2 regions of the Sporosarcina sp. FSL W7-1283 genome follow, and region 1 is predicted to be linked to the other one. Evidence: a T-box and tRNA genes for the amino acid it is inferred to sense, from the RefSeq annotation. Region 1 holds a T-box; the other holds one or more tRNA genes.
The links. A T-box is a leader RNA that pairs with one kind of tRNA and senses whether it is charged. The one in region 1 lies ahead of ileS (isoleucine--tRNA ligase), so its partner is inferred to be a tRNA-Ile.
Positions count from the first base shown of each region.

Region 2: it has a tRNA-Ile gene. The T-box ahead of ileS (isoleucine--tRNA ligase) is inferred to sense a tRNA for this amino acid. The anticodon was not compared.

Region 1 covers NZ_JBBOOL010000001.1:1,224,981-1,235,684, reverse strand. The annotation lists gene ileS (isoleucine--tRNA ligase) at 1-2,390, opposite strand, end outside; T-box leader at 2,466-2,682, opposite strand; gene MKY93_RS05780 (DivIVA domain-containing protein) at 2,737-3,243, opposite strand; gene MKY93_RS05775 (YlmH family RNA-binding protein) at 3,347-4,123, opposite strand; gene MKY93_RS05770 (YggT family protein) at 4,197-4,484, opposite strand; gene MKY93_RS05765 (cell division protein SepF) at 4,566-5,015, opposite strand; gene MKY93_RS05760 (YggS family pyridoxal phosphate-dependent enzyme) at 5,012-5,704, opposite strand; gene MKY93_RS05755 (PRC-barrel domain-containing protein) at 5,774-6,016, opposite strand; gene sigG (RNA polymerase sporulation sigma factor SigG) at 6,174-6,962, opposite strand; gene sigE (RNA polymerase sporulation sigma factor SigE) at 7,067-7,777, opposite strand; gene MKY93_RS05740 (sigma-E processing peptidase SpoIIGA) at 7,771-8,619, opposite strand; gene MKY93_RS05735 (hypothetical protein) at 8,730-8,882, opposite strand; gene MKY93_RS05730 (hypothetical protein) at 8,920-9,087, opposite strand; gene ftsZ (cell division protein FtsZ) at 9,938-10,704, opposite strand, start outside.
Region 2 covers NZ_JBBOOL010000001.1:2,661,165-2,671,868, forward strand. The annotation lists gene MKY93_RS13755 (o-succinylbenzoate--CoA ligase) at 1-883, opposite strand, end outside; gene menB (1,4-dihydroxy-2-naphthoyl-CoA synthase) at 953-1,771, opposite strand; gene menH (2-succinyl-6-hydroxy-2,4-cyclohexadiene-1-carboxylate synthase) at 1,784-2,599, opposite strand; gene menD (2-succinyl-5-enolpyruvyl-6-hydroxy-3-cyclohexene-1-carboxylic-acid synthase) at 2,604-4,325, opposite strand; gene MKY93_RS13775 (isochorismate synthase) at 4,318-5,694, opposite strand; gene MKY93_RS13780 (1,4-dihydroxy-2-naphthoate polyprenyltransferase) at 5,929-6,840, shown strand; gene MKY93_RS13785 (TraR/DksA C4-type zinc finger protein) at 7,045-7,731, shown strand; tRNA gene MKY93_RS13790 (tRNA-Glu) at 7,947-8,018, opposite strand; tRNA gene MKY93_RS13795 (tRNA-Ser) at 8,027-8,117, opposite strand; tRNA gene MKY93_RS13800 (tRNA-Asn) at 8,122-8,196, opposite strand; tRNA gene MKY93_RS13805 (tRNA-Ile) at 8,198-8,274, opposite strand; tRNA gene MKY93_RS13810 (tRNA-Gly) at 8,279-8,352, opposite strand; tRNA gene MKY93_RS13815 (tRNA-Phe) at 8,358-8,433, opposite strand; tRNA gene MKY93_RS13820 (tRNA-Asp) at 8,459-8,534, opposite strand; tRNA gene MKY93_RS13825 (tRNA-Met) at 8,536-8,610, opposite strand; tRNA gene MKY93_RS13830 (tRNA-Ser) at 8,702-8,794, opposite strand; tRNA gene MKY93_RS13835 (tRNA-Ile) at 8,810-8,886, opposite strand; tRNA gene MKY93_RS13840 (tRNA-Met) at 8,892-8,965, opposite strand; tRNA gene MKY93_RS13845 (tRNA-Ala) at 8,995-9,070, opposite strand; tRNA gene MKY93_RS13850 (tRNA-Pro) at 9,077-9,153, opposite strand; tRNA gene MKY93_RS13855 (tRNA-Arg) at 9,184-9,260, opposite strand; tRNA gene MKY93_RS13860 (tRNA-Leu) at 9,272-9,360, opposite strand; tRNA gene MKY93_RS13865 (tRNA-Gly) at 9,372-9,443, opposite strand; tRNA gene MKY93_RS13870 (tRNA-Leu) at 9,452-9,533, opposite strand; tRNA gene MKY93_RS13875 (tRNA-Lys) at 9,559-9,634, opposite strand; tRNA gene MKY93_RS13880 (tRNA-Thr) at 9,645-9,720, opposite strand; tRNA gene MKY93_RS13885 (tRNA-Val) at 9,737-9,812, opposite strand; rRNA gene rrf (5S ribosomal RNA) at 9,931-10,046, opposite strand; rRNA gene MKY93_RS13895 (23S ribosomal RNA) at 10,184-10,704, opposite strand, start outside.

The DNA of each region.
Region 1 (10,704 bases):
TCGCGCAGTTTATCTGCTACCTCGCCCTTTTCATCTGCTTCTGGCATATCTGTCAATTGTACACTGTCCGCTTCCTTCACATTCAAGTAGTTCCACATTTCATCTGCTGTATGCGGTAAGATCGGCGTGATTAGTTTGACTAATGTGATCAACGTATCATACATAACCGTTTGCATAGCGCGGCGATGCGGGTGGTTGACTCCTTCGATATACACGACATCTTTTGCGATATCCAAGTAGAAAGAACTTAAGACGCCTGTGCAGAAATTATTAACCGCATGATAAACACCTGCAAATTCATAGTGATCATATGCAGTACGTACCTCTTTGATCAAGTCTTGAAGCTTCACATAGACATACTGATCAACTGGGCGCATTTCTTCAAATGATACACGGTCTGCTGACGGATCAAAATCGGCTACGTTACCATGCAAGAAACGAATTGTATTACGAATCTTACGGTATACTTCCGAAACTTGCTTAAAGTTGGAATCAGAAACTCGAACGTCCGCCGTATAGTCAACAGATGAAACCCATAGACGCACAATGTCAGCGCCCAATTGGTTGATGACTTTCGCCGGCACAATGACATTGCCAAGAGACTTACTCATTTTACGGCCATCTTTATCCAGCGTGAAACCGTGGCTTAAAAGGCCTTTATATGGTGCAATACCATTAATCGCAACGCTTGTTGTCAATGACGAGTTGAACCATCCGCGATACTGGTCAGAACCTTCCAGATACAGATCAGCTGGATAGACAAGGTCGTCACGCTCTTCCAGCACGCCTTGATGCGTCGTCCCAGAATCAAACCAAACGTCCATGATATCCGTTTCTTTTGTAAACTCACCGTTTGGACTTCCTTCATGAGTGAAGCCTTCAGGCAATAATTCTTTTGCTGTACGTTCAAACCAAACATTGGAACCGTGCTCCCGGAATAATTTCGCCACATGGCTGATCGTTTCGTCCGTTAAAATGGCATCTCCATTTTCCGCATAAAACACAGGAATCGGAACCCCCCACACACGTTGACGAGAAATACACCAATCTCCACGGTCACGAACCATGTTAAATAGACGCGTTTCACCCCAAGATGGAGTAAACTTCGTATTTCGGATCGCTTCCAGCAAGTCACTTCTAAACAATTCGATCGAAGCAAACCATTGAGCTGTTGCACGGAAAATAACCGGCTTTTTCGTCCGCCAGTCATGCGGATACGAGTGTGTGATAAAGGAAAGCTTTTTAAGCGCGCCTACTTCTTCCAACTTCTCTGTTACAGCTTTATTCGCATCCTCATAGAACATACCTGCAAAATAAGGTGCTTCTTCTGTCATCACACCGCGGTCATTAATTGGAGATAACGCGTCGATGCCATAAGATTTGGACACATAGAAGTCGTCTTCCCCGTGACCAGGCGCTGTGTGGACACAGCCTGTTCCTGCATCTGCTGTTACGTGCTCCCCAAGCATGATAAGTGAGTCGCGATCATAGAATGGATGCTTCGCAACGATACGATCAAGATCCGCACCTGGCAATTCTTGCTCTATTGAGTAGTTTTCCCACTCTAACTCTTTCGCCAAAAACTCCACTAGCTCTTTCGCCACAACGAGTTTTTCACCATTAACATTCACTACTGCATAAGTGAATGCTGGATGAACCGAAATACCAAGGTTTGCTGGAATCGTCCAAGGCGTTGTCGTCCAGATTAGGAATTTTACATCTTCTGCAAGTACGCCTTTGCCGTCACGGACTGGGAAGCTGACGTAAATAGATGGTGATTTCTTATCCTTATATTCGATTTCGGCTTCCGCTAGAGCAGATTCACTTGAAGGGGACCAATAAACAGGTTTTAACCCTTTATAGATATACCCTTTTTTCGCCATTTCACCGAATACTTGAATTTGACGAGATTCAAATTCAGGTTTTAACGTAATATATGGATTTTCCCAATCACCACGTACACCTAAACGCTTAAATTGTGTGCGTTGATTATTGATTTGCTCATACGCATAGTCTTCACACATTTTACGGAATTCCGCAACGCTCATTTTTTTACGGTCCACGCCTTTGTTGACAAGGGCCTGCTCAATCGGCAAGCCATGTGTATCCCAGCCTGGTACATATGGAGCATGGAATCCTGACATCGACTTATATCGAACGATAATATCTTTTAAAACTTTATTGAGGGCATGCCCCATGTGTAGATCTCCATTCGCATACGGCGGTCCGTCATGCAGAACAAAAAACGGTCTGCCCGCTGTACGTTCCTGGACTTTTTGATAAATATTCTCTTCATCCCACTTCTCTTGCATTTTCGGTTCGTTATTCGGTAAATTTCCACGCATCGGAAACTCCGTTTTCGGCATAAGCAATGTATCTTTGTATTCCATTCCGAATCCTCCTCCATAAAATTACGTCCAAAGTATCATTAATTGCTTTCGGTAATTAAAAAAATCCCCATCCCAAAAAGGGACGAGGATATTCTCGCGGTACCACCCTACTTGCAATCGTACAATACAATTGCCGCTTAGACACTTAGTAACGGCAGTGTGACCGGGATCATGTACATATCCATAATCCAGCTCAAGAGTGATTTTCTTCTCAGCTTCTCCACCAGGCTTCCACCACCCCCGGCTCGCTATCGGCAAAGTCTGAAAGTACTCTCTCTTTCATCGCTTCTTCTTTAACTAATTAGTGTAAGTATAGGAATGTCGATTTGAATTGTCAAGCTTCTTATTATTTCTCGTCAGAAGCACTTTCCAGGCTCGATGTATCTAGTTCATACTTAAGCAATTGATCCCAATCATCCATCTGAATCAAATCAAGCTGCGCTTCCACCATCATTTTAAAACGGCTTCTGAAGACTTTCGACTGTTTTTTCAAGTCTTCCACTTCCATTGCAATCTTTCTTGCTCGCGCCAATGCGTCATTAACAATGCGATCTGCATTTCTTTCTGATTCTTTAATAATTAATTTTGATTCCTGTATCGCATTTCTACGCACGTCCTCAGCTGCTTCTTGAGCTGTTAATATGGACTTTTGCAAAGTTTCTTCAATTGTATTGAAATGGGCAATTTTTGCTTCATTATTTATGATAACTTGTTGCAGCTCTTCATTTTTCTTCAAAACGTTCTCATAGTCTTTCATAATTTGCTCTAAAAACTCGTTGACCTCATCTTCATCAAAGCCACGAAATTTCGTACTGAATGCTTTGTTATGTATATCCGTAGGGGTTAAAGCCATGAAATGCTTTCTCCTTTCCGTCTGATCCATCTCGCTTTGATTCTTATAATTCTGTACTACTTGATTAAACACTATATTTCTGATTTTATCAAGGTTTTCTCTATCAGACTAATGCACCAATCACAACGCGGATCTTGTCTTTCCTCGTTCTTCCTTCTATACCGATTATTTTATAGCGTCCGAAGCCCCTGACAGACAGGATATCCTGTTCCTCTACTTCAAAAGCTTGCTGATCGATTATCGCCCAGTTCACTTTGACTTTCTCTCCTTTGATGAGAGAAGAAGCTTTGGCTCTTGAACATTTCGCCAATGAAGCAACCACTGTATCTAAACGGAGAGAACTGATAATGTGCATCTCTTCTGTCCACTCTTCCTGAACATCTATCACTTCGGCTGCATTCAAAACAGGCTGTACGGAAACCTTCACCTTGCCGACTTGCGTGAAATTGACATGGATGTATTCGGAAACCTCTGCTGTTACCGCAAATTGTACGGCTTCTTCCGTAATCCGTATATCGCCAAATCTGGAACGATCAATACCGAGAGATAATAACGAACCGAGAAGTTGTGAATGCTTCATGTTGACAAATTTCTGTGGATATTGAACTTGATACAAACTAATTTGAAAGTCATCCTCTGATGGCGTGTAGTAATCAGGATAAATCAAGACACGTTTGCGCTCGGCATCAGGAAAACCTCCTTCTGAAGCCATTACAAGATCAGAATTTCGGACAATGGATTTCGTAATAAATCGCTGCCGGGGATCCAAGAACTCCGTCAATTTAGGCGCATACGTATCCTCAACCTCTTTCACCCAGCTATTCACTTTTTCAATGAATGGTTGTTCTTCTTTTCGAAAATGCTGGAAAAATGATTCCATGGCAAACATTCTCCTTATGCAAAAAAATCCTCACCCCTGTGAGGATTTCCGTTGTGGAATTAAAACTCTTAGTTCAGACGAGTGCTCTGAAAAGTATTAAATAAATCTGCCCGATACCCCGGCCGATTAACTGTAATGCAAAAATTGCTGCGATTGGAGAAATATCAATCATTCCAAGTGGCGGAATGAACTTTCGGAAAAATCCTAGATAAGGTTCTGTGAGCTTACCTAAAATTTGACCAAATTTGGTTTCTCGCGTCGATGGTACCCAAGACATCAAAATATAAATCACCAATAGGATGGAATATACTTGGAGTGCTCCTGAGATTAGTAAATACGCATTGTTCAATAATACGATCATAATGACATGTACACCTCATTCAAAATTGTTCAAGCTTAATTTCCACAGAAGTTGTAGTCCTGGCAGATAGCAGAATCACAATTACTCTGATATAAATTCTGTAATTGAGCCAGCTACTTCCACGTTCTCAGGTGCACAGAGAAATATATCCGTCCCTACCCGTTGAATATCTCCCCCAAGCGCATATACGGTACCGCTCAGAAAATCGATAATGCGGAAACCCTGATCTCGCTCAATTCGTTGCAAATTCACTACTACCGAACGCTTGTTTTTTAGATGCTCTGCGATATCCTGTGCTTCCGCATAAGCACGCGGCTCCACTAAAATCACTTTTGAAGACTTTTGGACACTTTGCAAACTGATAACCGGTGTAGTTGGAGTTGGTTCTATTGCTTGTTTTTTCACATTGGTTTTTTTCATTTCTTTACGGGCAGGCGGTTGATTGACCATTGGCTGTTTACTTTGAGGTTCATTAACAGTTTCCTCTTCTTCCAACCAAAACAATTTTTCAAATCGTTTCTTGAGGCTCATTCATCTTCCTCGCTTTCTGATCCGACTAATGCTGTGCCGATGCGTATGTGTGTTGCACCTTCTTCAATCGCGATTGTGAAGTCATTTGACATTCCCATCGATAACTTTGTACACGGAGCATAAGATAATTGTTTCGCGGCAATTTTATCACGCAATTCACGTAAAGAGCTAAACACATTGCGTATGGCGCATTCGTCATCAGTATTCGGAGCCATTGTCATCAAGCCGATCACATGTATGTTTTCAAAGGCTGCCAATTGTTCAATAAATGCTTCAACTGCCTCTGGTTCAATACCTGATTTAGACTCTTCGCCAGACACATTGACTTGTACAAAACAGTCCATGGGCTGTTCAGCCCGTTTATTCACTTCTTTCGCAAGGCTCATACGATCTACAGAATGCAGACAGTGAATAGTATGAATCAGCTCTTTAACTTTGCGAGTTTGTAAGTTCCCAATAAAATGCCAGTTCACTGGGTTTTGAATATTCTTTTGCTTTTCCAGCAGCCCTTCCAATCGGTTTTCACCTAAATCCTCCACTCCGATATCCACTAAGGCCTGCGCTCTTTTGGACGATACCGATTTGGTAACCGCGATTAAGGTGATATCTTCTGGATTTCGCTTTGCTTTCTCACATGCTTCGTTAATTTGCTGCTGTATAGTTGCTAACCTTTGTTCTATTAATTTCACAATATCACTACTTTTCTTCTTCTTTGCTTCATTGTATCAAGCGAGGCGTTGGATATCAACGATTAGTCATCAATTTGGGTGTTTCTTCTGGACAAGGATAATATCTTTGCCGATCGTCATGACGTCTTCATAGCCAACCTTCTGTACGCCTTTTGATTTGGCGTCTGAGAAAAATGAACGCTGTATTTCGCCGATGTGCAGTTTGTCGATTTTTCCACTTTCAATGTCGATGGTGGCGTCTTGTACGAATCCAAGAAAGGATCCTTTTTTTAGTTCGATGACTTCTTTCTTTTGTAAACTAGAAAAACGCATAACTCCGCCTCCTTATTTCATACTATGCTTAGTGTGTTTTATCGAGAACGTAAAAAGCTGCCACAATACCCTTTGGCATTGTGACAGATGATATACTTCTTATGCTTCGTTGTATTCCCAACTTCATAAAATGCTATTAAAATGTTCAATCAACCTTTTAGCTGTTCTTTTGTTCAATCCCCAGACGGATTTTATCCATTGCATGTTTTTCAATACGCGAGATTTGCGCCTGTGATATTCCAAGTTCTTTGGCTATTTCGGTTTGCGTTTGGCCTAAATAGAATCTTTTTGAAACAATAAGTTGTTGGCGTTCATTTAGCTCTTCTACACTTTCTTTTATGGAGACATAGGTCATCCAGCGTTCTTCTGAGACACGTTGATCTTGCAGCTGGTCCATCATGTAGATTGGATCTCCGCCATCGCTGTTCATCGGTTCGTGTAAAGACATCGGGTCTTGAATAGCATCAAGTGCGAAAAGAATATCTTCTTCCGGGATGCCCGTTATTTTTTCTAAATCTGAAATACGTGGTTCATGTTGATGTTCATTAATATACTCTTCTTTTGCTTTTATGGCTTTATAAGCGATGTCACGCAAGGACCTGGATACACGAACAGCATGATGATCCCTTAGGTGCCGCTTGATTTCTCCGATGATCATCGGCACGGCATAAGTGGAAAATCGAACATTGTGCTTTAAATCAAAATTGTCGATGGCTTTCAACAAACCAATACATCCTACTTGGAATAAATCGTCAGCCTGTTCACCACGATAGTTAAAACGCTGAACAAGACTAAGTACGAGCCGCAAATTCGCAAACACCAATTCATCTCTGGCAAATTCGTCGCCGCTTTGCAAACGAATGAATGTTTCTTTCATCACATCGCTTGTTAATAATGGCAGCTCGGACGTATTGATTCCACAAATTTCTACTCTTGTACGTACCATTGGCTTTTCCTCCGCATTCTATAGGTGAGTGTACAAAGTAGTTTGTCCTCAACGCATTAGAATATGCGGTTTAGAGAATCGCCAATTTCTACCGATACGTCCAATTAAGAAATGGGCTGGTTGAGCCGATCACGAAGCTCGGAAATGATTTTTTTCTCCAATCTTGAAATATAGGACTGTGAGATTCCTAATAAATCCGCAACTTCCTTCTGTGTCATTTCCATTGTGCCCATCAATCCAAAGCGCTGTTCCATAATATATCGCTCTCTCTCATCAAGGCATTGAATCGCATCTATCATATATTGACGTTCCAACTTTTTTTCAACATCATCTGTAATAATATCTTCATCTGTACCCAGAATATCTGATAGCAGCAATTCATTCCCATCCGCGTCTGAATTCAACGGTTCATCGAATGATATCTCTGAACGCATTCGGCTTGTCTTGCGTAAATGCATCAAAATTTCATTTTCAATACAGCGCGATGCGTACGTAGCGAGCTTAATATTTTTATCAGCTTTAAAAGTTTCGATTGCTTTTATAAGGCCAATTGTTCCGATGCTGATCAAATCTTCAATATTCGTATTGGTATTATCAAAACGTCTTGCAATATACACAACTAACCTTAAATTTTTCTCAATTAAAGTATCACGTGCGGCTGGATCGCCATTCATTAATGCTTGAATTGTTTTGGCTTCCTGTTCTTTGTCCAGTGGCTTAGGGAGGGATTCATGTCCTCCGATATAAAATGTTCCATTCTTTTTTCTAAAAAAACCTGCGATAAAGGAAACCCATTTTTTCACTTCAATTAACATGTATCCGTTCTCCTTTCTTCTTTCATCACTTCCATTGCGCTGACTTGCAAAATTGCTGATGCGCCTTGTGGATATTGACGTTGCTCTTTCGTTAGGGCAATATATCCTGAAGGCAATGGCTGTTCATCCACCAACCAGCTTTTGAATTTGATACCAACAGTCCAAGATGCACCCTGTACAGTTTGTAGGCGGATAAGTCGTAGATCTTTTTGATACACAGAAGGAAATCCAGATAGATCAGGCGAATTGTCTGGTTTCCATTTTTCCAAAGCATCTGCAAAATCGGCAGGTAACTGTTCTTTTACTGCCTGATATCCAATAAAATGTACAGGAGCTCCTGAAATCGGCTCAATACAATGATTGCCGGTGTCAATAAACACTTTTAACGGAATAGATTGTCCCCATAGTTGCACGACGGAATCCAGTGTATAACGAATTAAGCTTGTGTTCTTGCGTGTATCTAGCCATTTGATTTTCACAATATAAAGTGAGAGATAAGTTAGTCCGATAGCAATTAACAATAAGTTGTTGTTCTGCATGGTTGGGACATTTGCATAGACGAGTGTCAGAAGTCCACCTGCAAAAAATGCAGCGATTAGGACCGCAAGGACGGAGCTTTTCCAACTGCTGAGCGTTTGTCCAAAGGCGATATATGTCATGCCCAAAAAAGTTACAATGATCGCTAGCATGGAGTATGGAAACAACGTAATAAAGAAGGCTCCGATAAACGAGGCACTCCATAGCCTCCTTCTGCTCGTCTGATGGTTTCCTACTTTATTCGTGAATGACAGGATGGCGTAGTTAAAGAGCATGTTGATTCCTATCATTAGTTCCCCATACATATGCCGGCCTCCTTAGGAATAGATTATCATGGACCTCCTAAAAAAAATGTCAGGACGCGGACGCTTTCCGGCAAAGCCTTCGACAAAGTTTGAGTAGTTTGCTTGTGGAGTTAAATGCAAGACAGGACCAGGAACAGAGTAATTTCATCGAACACACTTCGGCGCTGGCGGATGGCTCCCGCAATGAGCCAGACAGGAAGCGCGCCTGCCTGTCTCATCGCTACGCCTACCGCTTGTAAGGCGCCTTCGTTTGGCGAGTACAAGTAGATATTGTGTATTTCGGATAAACAATTTCAAATTTTAAAAAGAGCATTTATTCAATTGCAAAGCAACGTCATTGGACCTACTTCGGCGCTGACGGATGGCTCCTGCGATGAGCCAGTCAGGAAGACCGCCTGTCTGTCTCGTCGCTACGCCTACCGCTTGTAAGGCGCCTTCGTTTAGCAAATGGAAGAAAAGGATGCTCATTTTCTGCACAAGCTAGCACTAACAACAAAGTGGTTATTAGATTAAACACCACACACATTATTTTAACCACACTAGCGAAGCAGCAACTGCGGGGTCGGCCGTTGCCGCGAGACGACTAGCGCTCTTTGCTAATTGGCTCATGGCAGAAGGCAATCCCCCTGCGGCGAAGCGATGATAATGTACACCCTATATCCTTGCCTGAATCCACTGTAAGTCGAGCTACGAGACAACGTAATAGTACTTTTTTAAATACTATACTCAAGCACTTTACGCACTCTAGCGTAGCCGCAACTGAGGGGTAGGCCGTTGCCGTGAGACAACTAGCGCTCTTTGCTAGTTGGCTCATGGCAGAAGGCAATCCCCCAGCGGCGAAGCGGTGATAATGTACAAACCTGTATTTATTTCGGATATTCTAAAAAATCGAGCAACGTAACAACAAAAAGAGTAACTTCACTGAACTCACTTCGGCGCTTGCGGATGGCTCCCGCGTTTAGCATGTAGAAAAAAAGAAGTTCATTCTCTTCACAAGCTAGCACTAACAACAAAGAGGATATTAGATTAAACACCACACACATTATTTTAACCACACTAGCGTAGCCGCAACTGCGGGGTCGGCCGTTGCCATGAGCCAACTAGCGCTCTTTGCTAGTTGGCTCATGGCAGAAGGCAATCTCCGAGCGGCGAAGCGGTGTCAATGTACACACCCCGTCTCTTGCCAGAACCCACTATAAATCGAGCCACGGGACAAAACAAGCTTCTAAAATTGAATACATCGGATACAGGAGCATGCAAAATAAAAAAGCTTCCCACTAGAGAGCTTATTCTCATGTGGAAAGCTTTGGTTTATAAATTATTTACGTCGTTGACGGTTGCGTAAGAACGTTGGGATGTCCAGTTGTTCTTCGTGTTGGTTCGTTTGTGGCTGTCTTGGTTCAGGTTGCTCGTAACGAGGCTCTTCACGTCTAGTTGGTGTAGGTGCCTGTTGTTGAACCGGCTTGCTTTCGCGTTGACGAATGCCGCTTCCAACTCCTGGGCCTCTGCCTGGACGTGGTGCTGTCAGGTGTTCTTCGTTAAAACCGGTTGCGATGACTGTGACGATGATTTCGTCCTTTAGGTTATCGTTGATGACAGAACCGAAGATCATGTTAACATCTTCATCGGATGCTGTCGCTACGATGTCTGCCGCTTCTTGTACTTCAAATAAACTTAGGTTAGAGCCGCCTGTAATATTCATCAGGACGCCTTTTGCACCATCGATGGACGTTTCAAGCAATGGACTGGAAATCGCTTTTTTGGCTGCTTCCGCTGCTCTGTTTTCTCCAGTGGACATGCCGATCCCCATCAAGGCAGAACCTTTATTTGACATGATCGTTTTGACATCTGCAAAGTCCAAGTTAATAAGTCCAGGAACCGCGATAAGATCGGAAATACCTTGAACCCCTTGACGCAATACATTGTCGGCTTCTCTGAACGCTTCAAGCATTGGTGTATTTTTATCGACGATTTCAAGCAATTTATCATTTGGAATAACGATTAATGTATCGACAGCTTCCTTCATGCCGGTAATTCCACCGATGGCTTGTGTCGATCTCTTTCTTCCTTCAAACGTGAATGGAC
Region 2 (10,704 bases), 1.4 Mb from region 1:
AAGAAGTTTCCGTCATGCCGTACGTCTGTAAAATAGGCAAACCGCACTCAGCAGCCCTTTCTAAATAATCAAGCGGGACGGGCCCACCGCCGACCAGCATCGTCCGGAATGTCGGATGGGCTTTACTGTTCCCTTCTTCTATGACCCGAACAATTTGATCTAATGTCAACGCAACAACTGACATAGCCGTTACTGTTCCTGCTGTAATCTGTGCTGCGGCCTCTTTTGCATCAAATTTTTCGTAAAGTCGCGTCTCCATTCCATAAATAACGGAACGAATGATAATTGATAAGCCGCTAATATGGAATAACGGCATCATACAAAGCCAAGAATCTCGATCCGTTAATCCTAGATTCAACACAGAAGCCAGAGCACTAGATGTATGATTGCCGGCTGTCTGACGCACGCCTTTTGGAACGCCTGTGGTGCCTGAAGTATACATGACCGAAAGCGCCCGATCTTCTTCCCACAGTTCCACTACCTCGAATTCTTTTCGTTCCGCTTGGCGAATAGTTGAATAGGACAAACATTCCACTCCGTCTAGAATAGGAGTCTGGGCAACCCGGTCATCGACGACCACTATCTCAACTTCCGCATCGTTAATTTGCCATTCTAGTTCGTCTTCAGTAAGTCGGCTATTGAGAAACACTACTTCCACACTCAATAACCAGGACGCATGAATGAATAACACGGTCTCTTCATTGGAATGGCTCAATAAAGCTACTCTATCACCCGATGCAATATTAAAACTATGTAGCTGTTGTGCGATTCCAAGCGACGCTTCGTACAATTCACGGAAAGTCCATTGCCCTTCCTTTCCCACCAAAGCGGACAGCTCTGGAGACACCTTCGCACGCTGATGCAACCAATTCGGGATCATCATAAGAAACTACAACCTCCAATTAAATAGTGTAATGAAAAAGCTGCCCATTATAGGCAGCTTTTAAAACGTTTAAGGGAAACGCGGGAACTGATCGAAGTCCGGTTTGCGTTTTTCTTTAAATGCATCGCGTCCTTCTTTCGCTTCATCCGTTGTGTAATAAAGAAGTGTAGCGTCTCCAGCCATTTGCTGAAGTCCAGCCAGTCCATCCGTATCCGCATTCATTGCAGCTTTCAAGAAGCGCAATGCAGTCGGACTCTTACTCAACATTTCCTCACACCATTGTACGGTTTCATCTTCCAATTGATCGTAAGGAACAACTGTGTTGACCAGACCCATGTCGAGTGCTTCCTGCGCATCATATTGACGGCATAAGTACCAGATTTCACGCGCTTTCTTATGGCCCACAATACGCGCTAAGTAACCAGATCCGTAACCAGCATCGAATGAACCAACAGTCGGTCCAGTCTGTCCGAAACGTGCATTATCAGCTGCAATTGTCAAATCACAAACAACATGCAGAACGTGGCCGCCACCGATTGCATAACCAGCAACCATTGCGACAACCGGCTTCGGAATTACGCGAATTAGACGTTGCAGATCCAACACGTTCAAGCGAGGAATCTCATCGTCACCTACGTATCCACCGTGACCGCGAACAGATTGGTCGCCTCCTGAACAGAAAGCCTTTTCTCCTTCACCTGTTAACACGATGACACCGATACGTTGATCATCTCTTGCTCGTGAAAATGCATCAATCATTTCAGAAACGGTTTTCGGCCGGAATGCATTTCGCACTTCTGGACGATTGATCGTAATTTTTGCAATGCCGTTGTACATTTCATATTTAATATCATCATATGTACGAAGCGTTTCCCATTGACGGGTCATACTAACTCCTCCTCATTTTCCAACTGTTTTCAGATAGCTCTTTATCATTGTAGCAAATTGCCGCGGTTTTTCCACATGAATTGCATGTCCCGCGTCTTTTATCGTTTCATGCAAGGCATTTGGCAATAATCGTTTCATTTCCCGGGCAATATTTTCAAATTTCTCATCTTCACTTCCCGTGATGAGCAAAACTGGAAACTCAAAATGCGTCAACTCATCCCAATATGATGGCTGACTTCCTGTCCCAATTCCCCTCAGACTATTTGCCAAGCCAAGCGGCTGCTGCTTCAGTCGCTCAAGCCGCACAGCCAGCTGCTTCTCATCCGAAAGTTTTTTTTGCGAATGAAAAAGGGGAATTTCCTGCCAAAAATCGACGAATTTCTCGATTCCTTCGTTTTCGATTCGCTCCGCTAACTTTGCGTCTGCAACACAGCGTGTAGTCCGTTCAGCTTCCGTTCCTAAACCAGGTGAACTGCTTTCTAGTATCAAGCCGGCAATTTGGTCGGAATACGTTGCGGCATAGCCAAGCGCTACTCTTCCGCCCATTGAATACCCTAACAGAATGGGCTGCTCAATGTGTAGATCTGCCAATAACTGATGCAAATCTTCAATCTGTTCATTCATTTGATAACGTTCTGGCTCCGTTGGAGAGGCCGTTCTGCCGTGACCAATTAAATCGACCGTGATGACATAATGCTGTGTCAGAAGTATATCGATCGTTTCCCGCCATGTATCTGTTGAGCCCGTAAAGCCATGCAACAGGACAATCGCCGGTAATTGCTCATCTCCATGGCGTTCTACATAGGTTTGAATTCCACGGATGTCCATGACTTCAGCCTTCAATGCATTCCACCCTCTTCGCGATTTCTCGCCATACCGTCCGATGTGCTTCCACATTATCCGCACGATTCGTAAAGACTTCAATCATTCGCAGGCTGGACGTTTTAGTCGCTTGCATTACGTTTTCAAATGCCTCCACTGTAGACACCGCATCATACTGCGCTTCATACATCGCCGCAATATGATTGAATGTCAAATTCGTCGGAGTACCGAATAATTGCTCATAATAGTCTTCCACAGATGCTTGAGGCAGATAGGAGAAGATGCCCCCGCCATTATTATTGACGATGATAATCGTTAAATCTGTCTCCTGTAATCTGGATATGATCAATCCATTCAAATCATGTAAAAACGCCAAATCACCAATTAATAAATAGGTAGTTCGTTTGCGGCCTTCTTGGATACCAAGAGCAGTCGAAACTACGCCATCGATACCATTTGTCCCCCGATTGCAAAATAGCGAAATATCTTTTTCGGTCTTCTTAAAATACGTATCCAAATCACGTATCGGCATACTGCTGCTGCACACGACATCAGCTTTATTAGGCAGATGTGCAATGAACTGACGCACGATATGCCCTTCATCTCCGTTAAAATACATTTCATCATTGAGCACATCAGTGGAAATCTGGTTCGCTTGAAGCCATTGATTTGTATAGTCAGCCCGTTCAAGACAGACATCCATCTCCTGCCAAACACTCCTTGCTGTAGTTTGCAAATGATGCGTTGTCAGACCTAAGGGATCGCGATAATTTGGGGATTCATCCACTACAATATATGTTTTTGGACAGACCCTCTTTAAAAACAACGTTAATGGCTTAGAAACAGGCTGTGGTCCGAAACGGATGACACAGTCTGGCTGTACCCCTTCGCTAAATGTTTCACTTTTTAACAATGCGTCATATTGATCGATACATAAATCGATACAGTCAGCTGGTACCTGCGAACGCAAATTGGATAGCGGGTCACATAATACCGGCCACTGAAGCGACTTAGCAAATTGCCAGAACTGCTCTTTCTGCAATTCAGGCGGCTGTTCACCGATGATCAAAATACCTCGCTTTGACTTAGTTATCGCTTGCTGTAAGAAATCCTTCATGTCATTAGACAACGAGGCTTCACCGATGAATTGCTGTTGGAACCTGCTGACCGGTGCCTGTCCTTCTAAATCAATTAGCAACGGCTCCCGAAACGGCACATTCAGATGGACTGGACCCTGTGGTGCAGTTTTCGCAACAGCAAGCAGCCGGACTGCCCGCTGTTCCATGTAATTCAGAATTTCTGCACGGTTTTCGGGAACAGGAAAGTCTACACTTTCTTTAACGTGCTCCCCAAACATACGAATCTGGTCTATCGCCTGCGGAGCACCGACTTCACGCAGTTCATGCGGACGGTCTGCGGTGATGACAATAAGAGGCAGACGAGCATAATAGGCCTCTGTTACTGCCGGATGATAATTCGATGCAGCAGTACCCGACGTACATAGCAGAACGACTGGCCGTCCAGTCGCTTTCACCAGTCCGAGTGCATAAAATGCTGCAGAACGTTCATCTGTTTGAATAAAAGTCTGCATATCTTCGGACTTTGAGAATGCATAAGCAAGCGGCGTCGATCTGGAACCTGGACTGATGACCGCCTTATTGGCTCCTTGTTGCACCAAAGTTTCTGTTAGACGAAGCACATAGTTCGTCAATCCTGCACGATGATCATTCATGTAAACTTCCTCCGAGCGCACGCAAAACAGGTCTGAATTTTACCCATGTTTCCTTATACTCTTCAGTCGGCATGGAATCCGCCACGATACCTCCGCCTGCATATAGATAGGCATCTTTGCCAGACAGCAGTCCTGAACGAATTGCGACAGCAAACTCTCCATTTCCTGCTGCATCCGTCCAACCAATCGGTCCTGCATAAAACCCTCTGTCCATTTGCTCTTCATCCCGAATGATCGCAAGCGCCTTCTTGCGCGGAACCCCGCCGAGGGCAGGCGTCGGATGAAGGGCTTCCACGAGACGGAAAATCTCCTGATCTTCAGCTAATTTTCCTTCCACTGGCGTGAATAAATGTTGAATATCTCGGACCTTCAATAGTTTTGGTGTTTTATTCACATGCAAGGAGGAACAGAACTCAGAAAATACTTCCGTAATCATATCTACTACATATTGATGTTCTTCCCGATTTTTCTTGTCACGCAGCAATTGTTCGCCAAGCTGCTGATCTTCAAGGGCTGTTTTTCCACGATGTATGGAGCCGGCTACACAGGCTGAATATGCTTGTCCTTTTGAAATTTCCACAAGTCGCTCAGGAGTCGCACCAAAAAACATCTCTTCTCCTATTTGCAAACCGAAATGATAGCTCGCTTGCTGTTCATTCGTAATTGCGTGCAGGGCAGTTGCTTTTTGAAATTCCTCTTCAAAAGACAATTTGATCTTACGCGCAATGACAACTTTCTCCGCCACCTGCGCTTTAATTTGGGAAGTCACATTCTCGACTGCCTCCATATAGCGATCAGTAGCCAATTCCGTCTGTGAAACGATCGCTGGTTTACCTTGTAATGTGAACTCATCCACTTGCGCGATATGAAGCAAGCGGTCACGTTCTTGACGCAACCCTTCAAACTGAGCAGCTGCCTCTAGCTCGTCTGTAACATAATTGATCGATACGTATGTCTTACCGTTATCAATTTTCAATTGAATCAAAGGCACCGTGAAATACGCTGCCGGGAATGCAGTCCATTCATCATCCTGTCTCGTTTGTGGATCGAATGAAAACCCTCCGAACAGCACGGGATCCATATCTTTTTCCTCTTTGATCAGTCTTCCGCAAAGGGCTTTCCATTGTCTGGATATCGATTGAAAGCGGTGTGTGTCAGCAGTCAGCACGGCTGCCTGACCAACGCCAACCAGCTTGACTGTTTTATCTGCATTTTGCCAAAAAAAACGATGATCGCCATAATGTGAACGCCCTGCTTCAAAAAAGGCAAGCGGATCAAGCGTTTCCACTTCTATTGTTTCCGTAAAAAAACGAGCTTCCGTTCCTACAGTCTGACCTAAATTCGCTCGATCGGTCAATTTCCGGTTCATCCTACTCTCTCCTTACTATCATTCAATATGTTGTCGATAAATTTCTTCCAGCCATATAGTAGCCGGACTATAAGTACCTCTATTCTATCACATCGAATGCTTTACTTAGTATGATAAGTCTTCCTGTTCTCGAGGTCCTTCGACAAATGCGTTCGGTTGACCAATCACCATACCTAACAGATTGCTTTTGTTGTATAATAGTAAGTATTGATTATAAATAAGGAGAGATTACACGTGCAACACACAATAGAATCTACTACCGGCTGGCGCGTTTGGTGGCAGCTCACAAGACCGCACACATTAACCGCAGCCTTTGCACCTGTCTTTTTAGGCACCATGATCGCACTGCAATATGGAGCCATTCATTTTCCGCTATTCCTGGCTATGCTGACGGCAAGCTTATTCTTGCAAATGGCAACGAATATGTTCAATGAATACTACGACTTCAAGAGGGGGCTCGATGATGAGCACTCTATCGGCATTGGCGGCACAATTGTACGAAATGGCGTGAAACCGAAAACTGTCCTTAATTTAGCATTGCTATTATATGGCCTGTCGGTTCTTCTAGGCATCTACATTTGCATGCAAACTTCCTGGGTTCTTGCAGTAGTTGGATCCATCGCCATGTTGATCGGCTATCTTTATACCGGCGGTCCCTACCCCATCGCATATACACCATTTGGTGAGTTAGTATCCGGTTTTGTTATGGGAATGCTGTTGATTTTAATTGCTTTCTTCATACAGACAGGAACTATTACAGGAAATGCAATCTTACTGTCCGTGCCAAGTATGCTGCTCGTCGCAGCGATCATGATGGCAAACAATATACGTGATATCGTAGGAGACACCAAAGGCGGCCGCAAGACATTAGCAATTCTGACAGGACGCTCAAATGCTGTCACCATACTCGCCTCATTCTTTATCGTGTCCTATGTTTGGATTATCGTACTTGTTCTTACTGGTCATGTATCCGCTTGGGCTTTACTTGTTCTTCTAAGTATACCTAAACCGCTTTATGCAATTAAAACGTTCAGGCAATACGAGCAACCGATTCACGTGATGCCGGCTATGAAAGACACAGGAGTGACCAATACATTGTTTGGATTTCTTCTGGGTATTGGAATACTTATCGCTCATTTCATCTGAATAAACCACATCTCAAACGTCTACACTGCAAAAGGTAGGCGTTTTTTTGTTGGAAAGGTTTACGCTTCCTAAGAAACAGGGAATGACTGAAGTAATAAAGCTTTCCCAAACTCCATTCCTATTTAGGAAAGCCATACAGAAAGGGTCGTGAATGAATTGCTAACTACACAACAAATACAAACCTTAGAAAAAGAACTACATGCTATGGAAGAAAGTTTAACCCAGACCGAAAAGGAAACGGAGATGGTGCAGTCAGCCCAAGATTCGGTTGGGGAGCTATCGATGTACGATAACCATCCAGCTGATATGGGAACTGAATTGTATGAACGTGAAAAAGATATAGCCTTGAACACACATGCGGAAGACGAGCTAGGAAAAGTCCAGCATGCACTCCAGGCTATCAAAGACGGAACGTACGGGACGTGTGAAGTATGCGGAAAGAACATTCAATACGAACGTTTAGAAGCCATTCCGTTTACAACTGTATGTATTGAAGATGCAGAACAATCCGTTCCCGAGGATCGTCCAGTAGAGGAAGATATTTTAATTATGGCAGAACCGAATTCATTTGCCGAACGTAGATCCGGTGACAGAAGAGATTACGAAGACAGTTTTCAAGAAATCGCAAGGTCCGGCACTTCCGAAACTCCTTCCGATTTTAGCGGTAATGAAAATCGTGATTATGATGATCTTTATGATGATGATAGTGACGAAGCTACAGAGGAATATGAAGATTTTGCTGTATCAGATATCACAGGTGAACCTGCTGGCGTCGTGCACAGTGAGGAATCAGAAGAATACAAAGAAGAGCTCGATGCAGAAGGGTTAGAATCACCTCTTGGCGATATACCTTATCATAAAGGCGACAGTTATGTAGATGATAAAAAATAAAGAAAAAAGGCTGGTACTGAAAGTTATTGTAACTTTCAGCACCAGCCTTTCCATATGTAATAATATAACCGGGCAAGAGACTCGGAGAACCGCGAGTATCGTCGGAATGAACCTTAAAGCTTTCAGACCACACGCTGCTGCTAATTTTATATTTAGCAATCTACTAAATAAAAAGAGACAATGCACAATTATATGTGCATTGTCTCTTTTTGGTATGACCCCTACGGGATTCGAACCCGTGTTACCGCCGTGAAAGGGCGGTGTCTTAACCGCTTGACCAAGGGGCCAAAACGTATGGCGGAGAAGGAGGGATTCGAACCCTCGCGCCGCTTTCGCGACCTACACCCTTAGCAGGGGCGCCTCTTGAGCCACTTGAGTACTTCCCCATATTGGCTCCGCAGGTAGGATTCGAACCTACGACCGATCGGTTAACAGCCGATTGCTCTACCACTGAGCTACTGCGGAATGGTGGGCCTAAGTGGACTCGAACCACCGACCTCACGCTTATCAGGCGTGCGCTCTAACCAGCTGAGCTATAGGCCCCTAATGGAGCGGGTGAAGGGAATCGAACCCTCATCATCAGCTTGGAAGGCTGAGGTTTTACCACTAAACTACACCCGCATTAATGGTGGCTCAGGACGGAATCGAACCGCCGACACAAGGATTTTCAGTCCTTTGCTCTACCGACTGAGCTACTGAGCCACATTGTAATTCTTTAAAATAAAAATGGCGGTCCCGACGGGAATCGAACCCGCGATCTCCTGCGTGACAGGCAGGCATGTTAACCGCTACACCACGGGACCTTGGTTGCGGGGGCAGGATTTGAACCTGCGACCTTTGGGTTATGAGCCCAACGAGCTACCACTGCTCCACCCCGCGACAATAAAATACTTTCAAACTTCTTTTTCAACCCGACTACATTATTGTAACATAACAAGTTAGCAAAGTAAAGGGTTTGTTTTAATAAATATGGCGGAGGAAGAGGGATTCGAACCCCCGCGGGCTTTAACACCCCTGTCGGTTTTCAAGACCGATCCCTTCAGCCGGGCTTGGGTATTCCTCCGTACATTAATTAAACTGGTGGACCTTGCAGGACTCGAACCTGCGACCGGACGGTTATGAGCCGTCTGCTCTAACCAACTGAGCTAAAGGTCCTTAGATAGCGGCGGAGGGGATCGAACCCACGACCTTACGGGTATGAACCGTACGCTCTAGCCAGCTGAGCTACGCCGCCACAATTAGTCAGTTATAAACTTATATTATTGGTGGAGCCTAGCGGGATCGAACCGCTGACCTCCTGCGTGCAAGGCAGGCGCTCTCCCAGCTGAGCTAAGGCCCCAATAAGTGGTCGGGAAGACAGGATTCGAACCTGCGACCCCTTGGTCCCAAACCAAGTGCTCTACCAAGCTGAGCTACTTCCCGACTATGTTATGTATAATTTTTGATTAAATATGGCGCGCCCGGCAGGAGTCGAACCCACAACCTTCTGATCCGTAGTCAGACGCTCTATCCAATTGAGCTACGGGCGCATATTTATAAATGGTGCCGAGAACCGGAATCGAACCGGTACGGTAGTCACCTACCGCAGGATTTTAAGTCCTGTGCGTCTGCCAGTTCCGCCACCCCGGCAAGAGTGGATAAGCGGAAGACGGGATTCGAACCCGCGACCCCGACCTTGGCAAGGTCGTATTCTACCACTGAACTACTTCCGCAAAAAAAGTGCGGGTGAAGGGAGTCGAACCCCCACGCCCGAAGGCACTAGATCCTAAGTCTAGCGTGTCTGCCAGTTCCACCACACCCGCAGTATGTTGGCATTTGCCAATAAAGTGGTGAGCCATACAGGATTCGAACCTGTGACCCTCTGATTAAAAGTCAGATGCTCTACCAACTGAGCTAATGGCTCGTACATGAAGTGGTGCCGGCGAAAGGACTTGAACCCTCAACCTACTGATTACAAGTCAGTTGCTCTACCAGTTGAGCTACACCGGCAAAAGTGTAGAAAATATGGTGGAGGATGACGGGCTCGAACCGCCGACCCCCTGCTTGTAAGGCAGGTGCTCTCCCAGCTGAGCTAATCCTCCTGGGTAAAATTGCGATAATCTTCGCATTGCTATGTCTGCTAAATTCCTTCATTTTCTATGACCACTTTATTATGTATGAAATACTAAATTGTAGATTGCAAATCAAAAGAAAGTGATTGCCTGGCGACGTCTTACTCTCACAGGGGGAAGCCCCCTACTACCATCAGCGCTGAAGAGCTTAACTTCCGTGTTCGGTATGGGAACGGGTGTGACCTCTTCGCTATCGTCACCAGACTTGTCCTTTCGTCGGACATTTACTATTATAACACTTATTTCAAATAAAGCAAGTGTTATTTTAGTTTTTTAGTGAATTTTTGTTCACTCAAAACTGAATAAAAGACATTGTGTACCTCAAGTAGTACTTCTTAAAATAGGTTAAGTCCTCGATCGATTAGTATCTGTCAGCTGCACACGTCGCCGTGCTTCCACCCCAGACCTATCCACCTCATCATCTTTGAGGGATCTTACTTACTTGCGTAATGGGAAATCTCATCTTGAAGGGGGCTTCATGCTTAGATGCTTTCAGCATTTATCCCGTCCATACATAGCTACCCAGCGATGCCTTTGGCAAGACAACTGGTACACCAGCGGTATGTCCATCCCGGTCCTCTCGTACTAAGGACAGCTCTTCTCAAATTTCCTGCGCCCGCGACGGATAGGGACCGAACTGTCTCACGACGTTCTGAACCCAGCTCGCGTGCCGCTTTAATGGGCGAACAGCCCAACCCTTGGGACCGACTACAGCCCCAGGATGCGACGAGCCGACATCGAGGTGCCAAACCTCCCCGTCGATGTGGACTCTTGGGGGAGATAAGCCTGTTATCCCCGGGGTAGCTTTTATCCGTTGAGCGATGGCCCTTCCATGCGGAACCACCGGATCACTAAGCCCGTC